3 regions of the Kitasatospora sp. NPDC101108 genome follow, and region 2 is predicted to be linked to each of the others. Evidence: predicted binding sites of a transcription regulator. Region 2 holds the regulator's gene; each other region holds the start of a gene.
What was found. The regulator HspR, encoded in region 2, represses chaperone genes until heat shock. The targets are predictions, from matches to a motif close to TTGAGNNNNNNNNNCTCAA.

Region 1 (3,275 bases), on a different contig from region 2:
CGGGAGATTCGGTGCGGACGGATGGTCTCCCGTCCACTTCTCCCACGCACTCCGCAGCGTACGGACAGCGGATGCTTTCCGGCAGGTGGACCGGACGTTTCCGGCCCGTGGGCCGGCTGTCCGGCCGCCCGTGGGCCCACCGCTTGAGTGGGCACGGGCCGATACCTTACCCGGCGAATTTTCTGTGCGTAACGGTACGTATGCAGTCCAGTTGACACCAAGTGGCCGGTCAGAGGCCCTACTGACGCGTTAATGGGAAGAAGGTCTGGACCAATGCCGGGAATCCGGCGGCTCCCCGCGTCGACGGTCTTCACGGGCTTTTCTCAGGTACCTCTCAGAACCTCGACGTACCGTGGTCACGACAACGCCCCGCCGGGCGGAAACCGGCGCACCCGCCGGTACGTTGGGCAGCTGCGAGCACCGGTGTCGGCGGGCGTGGAGCGGAGGCGGCATGGCGGGACTGCGGCGGGAGGCCGTCCGGAGCGCGCCCGCGGGGGTGCCGTACGGAATGCTCCGGCACGGCCTGCGCACCGGCGTCTTCGAATGGCTGCTGGAACGCGTGCCGACACCCCGGCGCACTCCCTTCACCCTCGGATATCTCGCCGCGGTGGGGGCCACCACGACCTTCGCCGGGCTCGCCGATCCGGAACTCGTCCAGCGTTTGCAGGAGGCCTCCAGTTCGGACGGCCACAACCTGCTCCAGCACCCGCTGCGGGCCCTTGTGCTCAGCGGGTTCTGGGTGGCCGGCGAGGTGTGGATGCCCTACCTGTGGGCCTTCGCCTTCACCCTGGCGCCGCTGGAGCGCAGGGTCGGCACCGGCCGGGCCGCGGCGGTGTTCGCGATCGGGCACGTGGCGGCCACCCTGCTCTCCCAGGGCGTGGTGATCGCCGCGGTGGAGACCGGGCGGATGGCCCCCGGGGCGATGGACCACCTGGACATCGGGGTCAGCTACGGCGTGCTCGCCTGCCTGGGCGCGGTGGCCGGGCTGCTGCCCTGGCGCGGGCGGGTGCCGGCGCTGGGCGGCGTCGGGCTGATGATCGCCCAGCAGATCGCCACCGAGCGGGACGTGGTCACGGCCGTGGGGCACCCGGCGGCGGTGCTCACCGGAGTGGTGCTGTCGCGCTGGCTGCGGCGGATCGAGCGGCGCCCGCCGCGGCCGCGCACCCGGTCGGCGCAGGCTCCGGCGGTCGGCTCGGCCGCCTCCTCGGCCGCCTCCTCGGCCGCCGCGGCGGTGCGGGCCGGCGCCCGCCCGTCCACCGCGCGCTGACGCCCCGGCCCTCTTTGGTCGCCCTTTCCCCGTCCTTTTGACGGCGCCTCCTCCCGGCCGTTCCGGCGACACGGTGTTCGCTCGCGGCGAACAAAGTGTCGGGAACATCCGGGACCCGTGAAGCCTTAGTCAGGTCGACTCAAGTTCACTGACTGGGGAGAGATCATGGCATCGACGTCCACACCGCTCACCCTGCCCGTGCTGCCCCTCGACGACGAGGTCGTGCTCCCGGGCATGGTCGTTCCGCTGGACCTGAAGGACACCGAGGTGCGTGCCGCCGTCGAGGCCGCCCGCGCCGCGGCCGCCGGCTCCGGCAAGCCCCAGGTCCTGCTGGTCCCGCGGGTGGACGGCTCGTACGCGGCGGTCGGCACGCTGGCCACGGTGGAGCAGGTCGGCCGGCTCGCGGACGGGGACCCTGCGGCCCTGGTGCGCGCCGTGCGCCGGGTCCGGATCGGGGCCGGCACCACCGGCCCCGGCGCCGCCCTCTGGGTGGAGACCACGCCGTTCCGGGAGTCCTCCGTCGGCATGCCGGTGGCCGGGCGCGCCGCCGAGCTGGTCAAGGAGTACAAGGCGCTGTCCACCCAGTGGCTGCGCAAGCGCGGCGCCTGGCAGATCGTCGACCGGGTAGCGCAGATCGAGGGCGTCGGCGAGCTCGCCGACAACATCGGCTACGCGCCCTTCGCCACCGCCGAGCAGAAGCTCAAGGTGCTGCTGGAGGCCGACCAGGTCGCCCGCCTGGAGTACGCGCTCACCCTGCTGCGCGACCACCTCGCCGAGGAGGAGGTCAACGACACCATCCGCAAGGACGTCGAGGAGGGCGTGGCCAAGCAGCAGAAGGAGTTCCTGCTCCGCCGCCAGCTGGAGGCCGTCCGCAAGGAGCTGGCCGAGCTGAACGGCGACCCGGCCGACGAGGAGGGCGACTACCGCGCCCGGGTCGAGGCCGCCGACCTCCCGGAGAAGGTACGGGAGGCCGCGCTCAAGGAGGTCGACAAGCTGGAGCGCTCCTCCGACCAGTCGCCCGAGGGCTCCTGGATCCGTACCTGGCTGGACACCGTCCTGGAGCTGCCCTGGAACGAGCGCACCGAGGACGCGTACGACATCGCCGGCGCCCGCGCCGTGCTCGACGCCGACCACGCCGGCCTCGCCGACGTGAAGGAGCGGATCGTCGAGTACCTGGCCGTCCGCAAGCGCCGGGCCGACCAGGGGCTCGGTCTGGTCGGCGGCCGCCGCGGCGGCGCGGTGCTCGCCCTGGTCGGCCCGCCCGGCGTGGGCAAGACCTCGCTCGGCGAGAGCGTGGCCCGCGCCATGGGCCGCAAGTTCGTCCGGGTCGCGCTCGGCGGCGTCCGGGACGAGGCGGAGATCCGCGGCCACCGGCGCACCTACGTCGGCGCGCTGCCCGGCCGCCTGGTGCGGGCGATCAAGGAGGCCGGCTCGATGAACCCGGTCGTCCTGCTCGACGAGATCGACAAGGTCGGCTCCGACTACCGGGGCGACCCGGCCGCCGCCCTGCTGGAGGTGCTGGACCCGGCCCAGAACCACACCTTCCGGGACCACTACCTGGAGGTCGAGCTCGACCTCTCCGACGTCGTCTTCCTCGCCACCGCCAACGTGCTGGAGGCCATTCCCGAGCCGCTGCTCGACCGGATGGAGCTGGTCCGGCTCGACGGCTACACCGAGGACGAGAAGGTCGTCATCGCCCGCGACCACCTGCTCCCGCGCCAGCTGGAGAAGGCCGGCCTCGGCGACGGCCAGGTCAGCGTGGACGAGGAGGCGCTGCGCCGGCTCGCCGGGGAGTACACCCGCGAGGCGGGCGTGCGCACCCTGGAGCGCTCGATCGCCCGGGTGCTGCGCAAGATCGCCGCACAGGCCGAGCTGGGCGAGCGCGAGCTGCCCGCCGCGGTCCGCGCGGAGGACCTGCGCGCCCTGATCGGCCGACCGCACCACGTGCCGGAGTCCGCCCAGGAGCCCGCCGAACGGCGCACCGCCGTTCCCGGTGTGGCCACCGGCC
Region 2 (3,275 bases):
CGGAGACGGGGGGCGGGTGACAGCCTCCCTCTCGTGCGGCACTATGTGAGCCGTTATCCTGCTTGCCAGTTCTGGTGGAGATTCTCGATCGAGAGAGAGTGGAGGCGTGACTGACATGCGCCGATTTGTCCGTAAAGTTGTGATTTCCTTGGCGGTTGCCACGGCTGTGCTCGGCGTCTGCTCTCTCGCGAACGCTGCTTGCTCTCACGATGTGACCACCGTTAAGGCGGCCGTGACTGTCGCGGACGACCTCTCCTGGCAGTGAGTCCGGTCGGGCGAGGGCCTGACGGCACGCCAGGGCGGCGGAGTATTCGCTGACCGGCCGAAACCGACGGGGACGTCAGTCGGCAGGCTCCTGCGTCTTTCGGCCCAGCACGTATCCGAGCTGAAATAGCGAGTCGACTTTGTAGTCGTCTCGCATTTCGGCTATGTGCCGTGCCAGTGTTCGCTCGCTTATGCCCAGGCGGCGTGCGATGACGCGGTGATTGGTCCCTTCGAGCATCTGGTCAATGATCGTCTGGCGCAGACGGGACACCACCTGCTGTGGAACCGTACGGGCGCCATCGAACTCCAGTGCCCGACTCCAGCACCGCTCGAACACTTCCTCGACGAGGTAGTCGATGACTGCCGGGTCGTATATGAAGGCCGCGAGGCTCATGTCATCGACGATGGGGATCACGGCAACGCGTCGATCCATCACCAGGAGCCGCGTGTAGGGCTCGTCCAGGGTTCGGTACTGGCCGCCGGCCCGGGCGAGTGTGGCCACATAGTCCCTGGTCGGCTGGTGGTAGCGGGTGCTGGCGTGGTAGATCGTCCGCATCTTCGTACCGCTCCGCAGGGTTTGCAGGTCCTGCTCGATCATTCCCGAGAGAATCTCCGGGAGACGAGGGCCCCCGGGCTGGAGCGCCAGGGCTTCCTCCATGCCGGAATCTCTGAAGTGCTGCACCCGCTGGCGAATGAGGGCCTTTCCCTGGACGTGCTCGATGGAGCCCCCGGGCTGCTTCGGGGCGTGAAATTCCCGGGCGAGCTCCTGCAGTTCCGAAGGCAGGGATACGGCTCGGGACAGCAGATCCAGTGCTTGACGCTGCCATGAATTACTGAGAATTGTCGAAAGCTGGGACGGATCGGCGGCTATGAAAGTGGTCGGATCATCACTGTCGGGCACGAGGAGGCCAATCCTCACCAGCTCTTCCCGCGCGGAATCATCCTGCGCGGCATTCGGCCCGGTCGGCAGACTGCCGTCTCCTCGGATGACGGTGAGATATAGCTCTCTGGCCGCTGCTGAGAGGACGGTCGAGCCAGCGGCAAGGGGCTGTTCTCGTTCACTCATCCGCGACTCCTCGCCGTTACCGTGATACCTGTGTCCCGTCAGCGCTGCTGCTGGATGACGTTTCAGCATGCCAGATCCGCTCAGCCCTCCGGAGAGGGAATGTGACCGCACTCTCTCACCACACGCCAGCCGCCGGCACCCCCCGAACAGGAGGGAGCCGGCGGCTGGCGGGGGTGGGCAGTGCCTCGGGTCAGCGCTTGGGGCGCCAGACGACGAGGGCGCTGGACTGGGGCGTGGGGGGCTGGTAGGGGACGAGGTCGCGGCGGTAGGAGGCGTGGACGGCGGCCTCGCGCTGCTGGAGGGCGGCGGCGGCGCTTTCGAGCGAGTCGACCAGTTCGGTGATGCGGGCCTGGAGGGCGGCGACCTGGTTCTCCAGCTCGATGATCCGCTTGATGCCGGCCAGGTTGATGCCCTCGTCCTGGGAGAGCCGCTGGACCTCGCGCAGTTGCTGGATGTCGCGGGCGGAGTAGCGGCGGCCGCGGCCGGCGGTGCGGTCGGGGCTGACCAGGCCGAGGCGGTCGTACTGGCGCAGGGTCTGCGGGTGGAGGCCGGAGAGCTCGGCGGCGACCGAGATGACGTACACCGGGGTTTCCTCGGTGAGCACGTACTGCGGCGGGGCGGCCGAGCGCCGGGTGCGGCGGGGGCCGTTGCCGGGCAGGCCCTCGCCGAGCCCGGGGCCGATCGGGCCGCCGGCGTCCATCGGGTTGGTCGGGTTCATCGGGTTCGGGGACATCTGGTCGTCACGCTCCCTTCGCCGCCCGGAAGAGGGCGGCTCGCGGGTCGTCGGAGGCGGTGGCCTCGCGGTACTGCTCCAGGGCGTTCAGCGCGTCGCCGGTGACGTGCTGGGGCACCACGACCTCGACGGTGACGAGGAGGTCGCCGCGGGTGCCGTCCTTGCGGGTGGCGCCCTTGCCGCGGGCGCGCATGGTGAGACCGTTGGCGCTGCCCGGGGGCAGCTTGAGCTTGACGGCGGGGCCGTTGAGCGTGGGCACCTCGATGGTGGCGCCGAGGGTCGCCTCGGGGAAGGTGACCGGGACGGTCACGGTGAGGTTGTCGCCCTTGCGCCCGAAGACCGGGTGGGGGTCGACGTGCACGGTGACGTAGAGGTCGCCGGGCTGGCCGCCGCGTTCGCCCTGGGCGCCCTTGCCCTTGAGCCGGATCCGCTGGTCGGCCTGGACGCCGGCGGGGATGCGGACCTGCATGGTGCGGGCCGAGCTGGCCCGGCCGCTGCCGTGGCAGTCGGGGCACGGGTCGTCGACGATCATGCCCCGGCCGCGGCAGTCCTTGCAGGGCTCGGAGAGCGCGAAGGCGCCCTGGCCGCGGCTGACGGTGCCGGAGCCGACACAGGTCGGGCAGACCCGCGGGGTGGTGCCGGACTTGGCGCCGGTGCCGTTGCAGTGGCGGCAGGGGGCCTGGCTGGTCATCCGCAGGGGAACGGTGGCGCCGTCCACCGCCTCCTCGAAGGAGAGCGTCACCTCGGTCTCGACGTCCGCGCCGCGCCGGGGCTGGGCCTGCCGGGCGCCGCCGCGGCTGAAGAGGCCGCCGAAGACGTCGCCGAGCCCGCCACCGCCGCTGCCGCCCTGGCTGCCGCTGAAGAGGTCGCCGAAGTCGAAGCTGTAGCTGCCGGTGCCGGGGCCGCCGGTGCGGAAGCCGCCGTTGGCGAAGAGGCTGCGGGCCTCGTCGTACTCCTTGCGGCGCTTGTCGTCGGAGAGGACGTCGTACGCCTCGGAGATGTCCTTGAAGCGCTCCTCGGCCTTGGCGTCACCCTTGTTGGCGTCGGGGTGGAACTCGCGCGCCAGCTTCCGGTAGGTCTTCTTGATCTCGGTGGCGGTGGCGTCCTTGGGCACGCCGAGGACCTTGTAGTAGTCCTTCTCCACGTAGTCCTTGCCACTCATGCGCCCACCTCGCTGCGCTCGGCAGCCGCTGAGCGGGACACGCACGTCTT
Region 3 (3,275 bases), on a different contig from region 2:
ATCGTGCGCGACGAACTCGCCACCGTCCCGGCCGTGGTGGCGCTCTCCCGGCGGGCCCGCTCCTTCGTGGTGCAGAACCTGGCGATCGCCTCGGTGTTCATCTCCGTGCTGGTGGTCTGGGACCTGGTCGCCACCCTCCCGCTGCCACTGGGCGTCCTCGGCCACGAGGGCTCGACCGTGATCGTCGGCCTCAACGGCCTGCGTCTGCTCCGCGAGACCGCCTGGACCAGGGCCCGGGCCGAGGGCGGCCGGTAGCGGCCCGGCAGGAAGAGCACCTCACCGGGGCCGCCGCCCCGGTCCTGGCCGGCGCCGACGGGGCCGGCCAGGACTCACACCTCCGGTCAGCCGTGCCCTGATGCGCGGGCACCGTGCGGCTGAGCATGGCCGGCGGCGGTGAGCAGCGGCGCGCCGTGGCGTTCGGGCCGGTGGCCGGCAACGACGGCTTGGCGTGGCGTGCCGTCGGGGCCGGGCGCGGCGGGAATCGGCCGGCGGGCGGTGAGGCGGCCCACCCAGTGCCGTCCGCAGGCGGGACAGGGCAGCGCCCCGGCCGGGGTGTAGGGGGAGTCGATGGGGTTGCCGTCACGGGAGAAGTACTCCCAGGTGTTTCCGGCGGCGTCGCGGTACTGCTGGACGTCGTAGTCGACGCTCCACTGGTGCCAGCAGTGGCCACAGGTGAATTCCACGCGTTCCAGCGCCATTTCCGTGATCATCGCATCGTCACCTCTTCGGCCGGTTCCACCGGGCGGTTGTGGGTGCGGGCACATGTTCGCGGCGAAGGTTCCCGCCCTCTCCGTCCGTATACCTCGGTGCGGGGCGTTGACGCAATCGGCCGGGAGCTCCGCGCCTGGCGACCGGCGGCCGCCCACGTCGTTCATTCGGCGACGGAAGTGTTTGTCATCGGATGGATGACGTGTTAGAACGGATGCAGGTGAAGCGCACTGGCACCCATCGATCAGTGGAGGTGTTCACGATGCTGATGCGCACCGACCCGTTCCGCGAGCTGGACCGGCTGACCCAGCAGTTCTTCGGAGGTACCGGCACCTGGTCGCGTCCGGCCCCGATGCCGCTGGACGCGTACCGCACCGACGACGAGTACGTGATCTCCTTCGACCTGCCGGGTGTGGACCCGGAGGCGATCGACATCGACGTCGAACGGAACATGCTGACCGTCAAGGCCGAGCGCCGTCCGCGCCACAACGGCGAGGGCGTGAAGTGGGAGCTGTCCGAGCGACCGCTCGGGGTCTTCTCCCGCCAGGTCATGCTCTCCGACACCCTCGACCCGGAGGGGATCAGCGCCGACTACGAGGCGGGCGTGCTGACCCTGAAGATCCCGGTCGCCGAGAAGGCCAAGCCCCGCAAGATCGCCATCAGCCACAGCGGCGGCCGCAAGCAGATCCAGGCCTGACGCGTTCACGGACCGCGGGCCCGGGCGCTCCGCCCGGGCCCGCGGTCATGCCGACCGGTGCGGCCACACTTGACATCAGCCGACTCAAGTTTTATGCCTCGATACAAGGCATGTGTCTCCGCAAGGGACGTCCGGAAGGAGGACGGAGATGGCACGCGCAGTCGGTATCGACCTGGGAACGACGAACTCGGTGGTGTCCGTACTGGAGGCCGGCGAGCCCACGGTGATCCCCAACGCCGAGGGAGCGCGCACCACGCCGTCGGTGGTGGCGTTCGGCAAGGGCGGCGAGGTGCTGGTCGGGGAGATCGCCAAGCGCCAGGCGGTCACCAACGTGGACCGCACCGCCCGTTCCGTGAAGCGGCACATGGGCGAGGCCTCGTGGCGCTTCCCGGAGAAGGGTGACGTGGACGGCAAGCGGTACACCGCGCAGGAGATCTCCGCGCGGGTGCTGCAGAAGCTGAAGCGCGATGCCGAGGCGTACCTCGGTGAGGAGGTCACCGACGCGGTGATCACCGTGCCCGCGTACTTCAACGACGCGCAGCGCACGGCGACGAAGGAGGCCGGTGAGATAGCCGGGCTCAAGGTGCTGCGGATCGTCAACGAGCCGACCGCGGCGGCGCTGGCGTACGGGCTGGACAAGGAGAGCGACCAGACGGTGCTGGTCTTCGACCTCGGCGGCGGGACCTTCGACGTCTCGCTGCTGGACATCGGCGAGGGCGTGGTCGAGGTGAAGGCCACCTCCGGCGACACCCACCTCGGCGGTGACGACTGGGACCAGCGGATCGTCGACCACCTGGTCCAGCAGTTCAGGAACGGCTACGGCATCGACCTGTCGAAGGACAAGATGGCCGCGCAGCGGCTCCGGGAGGCGGCGGAGAAGGCGAAGATCGAACTGTCCGCGGCGAGCGAGACGACGATCAACCTGCCCTACGTCACCGCCTCGCCCGAGGGGGCGCTGCACCTGGAGGAGACGCTCACCCGCGCCCAGTTCCAGCAGCTCACCGCCGACCTGCTGCAGCGGTGCAAGGAGCCGTTCCAGCAGGCGGTCAAGGACGCGGGGATCAAGGTCTCCGACATCGACCACGTGATCCTGGTCGGCGGCTCCACCCGGATGCCCGCCGTCACCGACCTGGTGAAGGAGCTGACCGGCAAGGAGCCGCACAAGGGCGTCAACCCGGACGAGGTCGTCGCCGTGGGCGCGGCCCTGCAGGCCGGCGTGCTCCGCGGCGAGGTCAAGGACGTCCTGTTGCTGGACGTCACCCCGCTCTCGCTCGGCATCGAGACCAAGGGCGGCATCATGACCAGGCTCATCGAGCGGAACACCACGATCCCCACGCGCCGGTCCGAGATCTTCACCACCGCGGAGGACAACCAGCCCGCGGTCACCGTGCAGGTCTTCCAGGGCGAGCGCGAGATCGCCGCGTACAACAAGAAGCTCGGCATGTTCGAGCTGCCGGTCGCCCCGGCCCCGCGCGGCCTGCCGCAGATCGAGGTCGCCTTCGACATCGACGCCAACGGCATCATGCACGTCACCGCGAAGGACCTCGCCACCGGCAAGGAACAGAAGATGACGGTCACCGGCGGCTCGTCCCTGCCCAAGCAGGACATCGACCGCATGGTCCGCGAGGCCGAGCAGCACGCCGAGGAGGACCGCCGGCGCAAGGAGGCCGCCGAGACCCGTAACCAGGCCGAACAGCTCGCCTACTCGACCGAGAAGGTCCTCACCGACAACCAGGACAAAATCCCCGCGGACGTGCGGGGCGACGTCGAGGGCGCGATCGCGGAGCTGCGCGACAAGCTCAAGGGCGAGGACACCACGGCGATCCGCACGGCCGCCGACCACCTCAACCAGGTCGGCCAGCGACTCGGC

Region 1: the regulator HspR is predicted to act here: its motif matches at 1,392-1,410, upstream of lon (endopeptidase La).
Region 3: the regulator HspR is predicted to act here: its motif matches at 1,475-1,493, upstream of dnaK (molecular chaperone DnaK).

The regions. Positions count from the first base shown of each region.
Region 1 covers NZ_JBVJLM010000003.1:86,078-89,352, reverse strand. Annotated here, with positions in the region: gene ACZ6Z8_RS08740 (rhomboid-like protein) at 452-1,267, shown strand; gene lon (endopeptidase La) at 1,433-3,275, shown strand, end outside.
Region 2 covers NZ_JBVJLM010000008.1:20,403-23,677, reverse strand. Annotated here, with positions in the region: gene ACZ6Z8_RS18945 (hypothetical protein) at 341-1,330, opposite strand; gene ACZ6Z8_RS18940 (heat shock protein transcriptional repressor HspR) at 1,521-2,030, opposite strand; gene dnaJ (molecular chaperone DnaJ) at 2,071-3,225, opposite strand.
Region 3 covers NZ_JBVJLM010000001.1:693,686-696,960, forward strand. Annotated here, with positions in the region: gene ACZ6Z8_RS03080 (heavy metal translocating P-type ATPase) at 1-255, shown strand, start outside; gene ACZ6Z8_RS03085 (hypothetical protein) at 342-710, opposite strand; gene ACZ6Z8_RS03090 (Hsp20/alpha crystallin family protein) at 971-1,405, shown strand; gene dnaK (molecular chaperone DnaK) at 1,554-3,275, shown strand, end outside.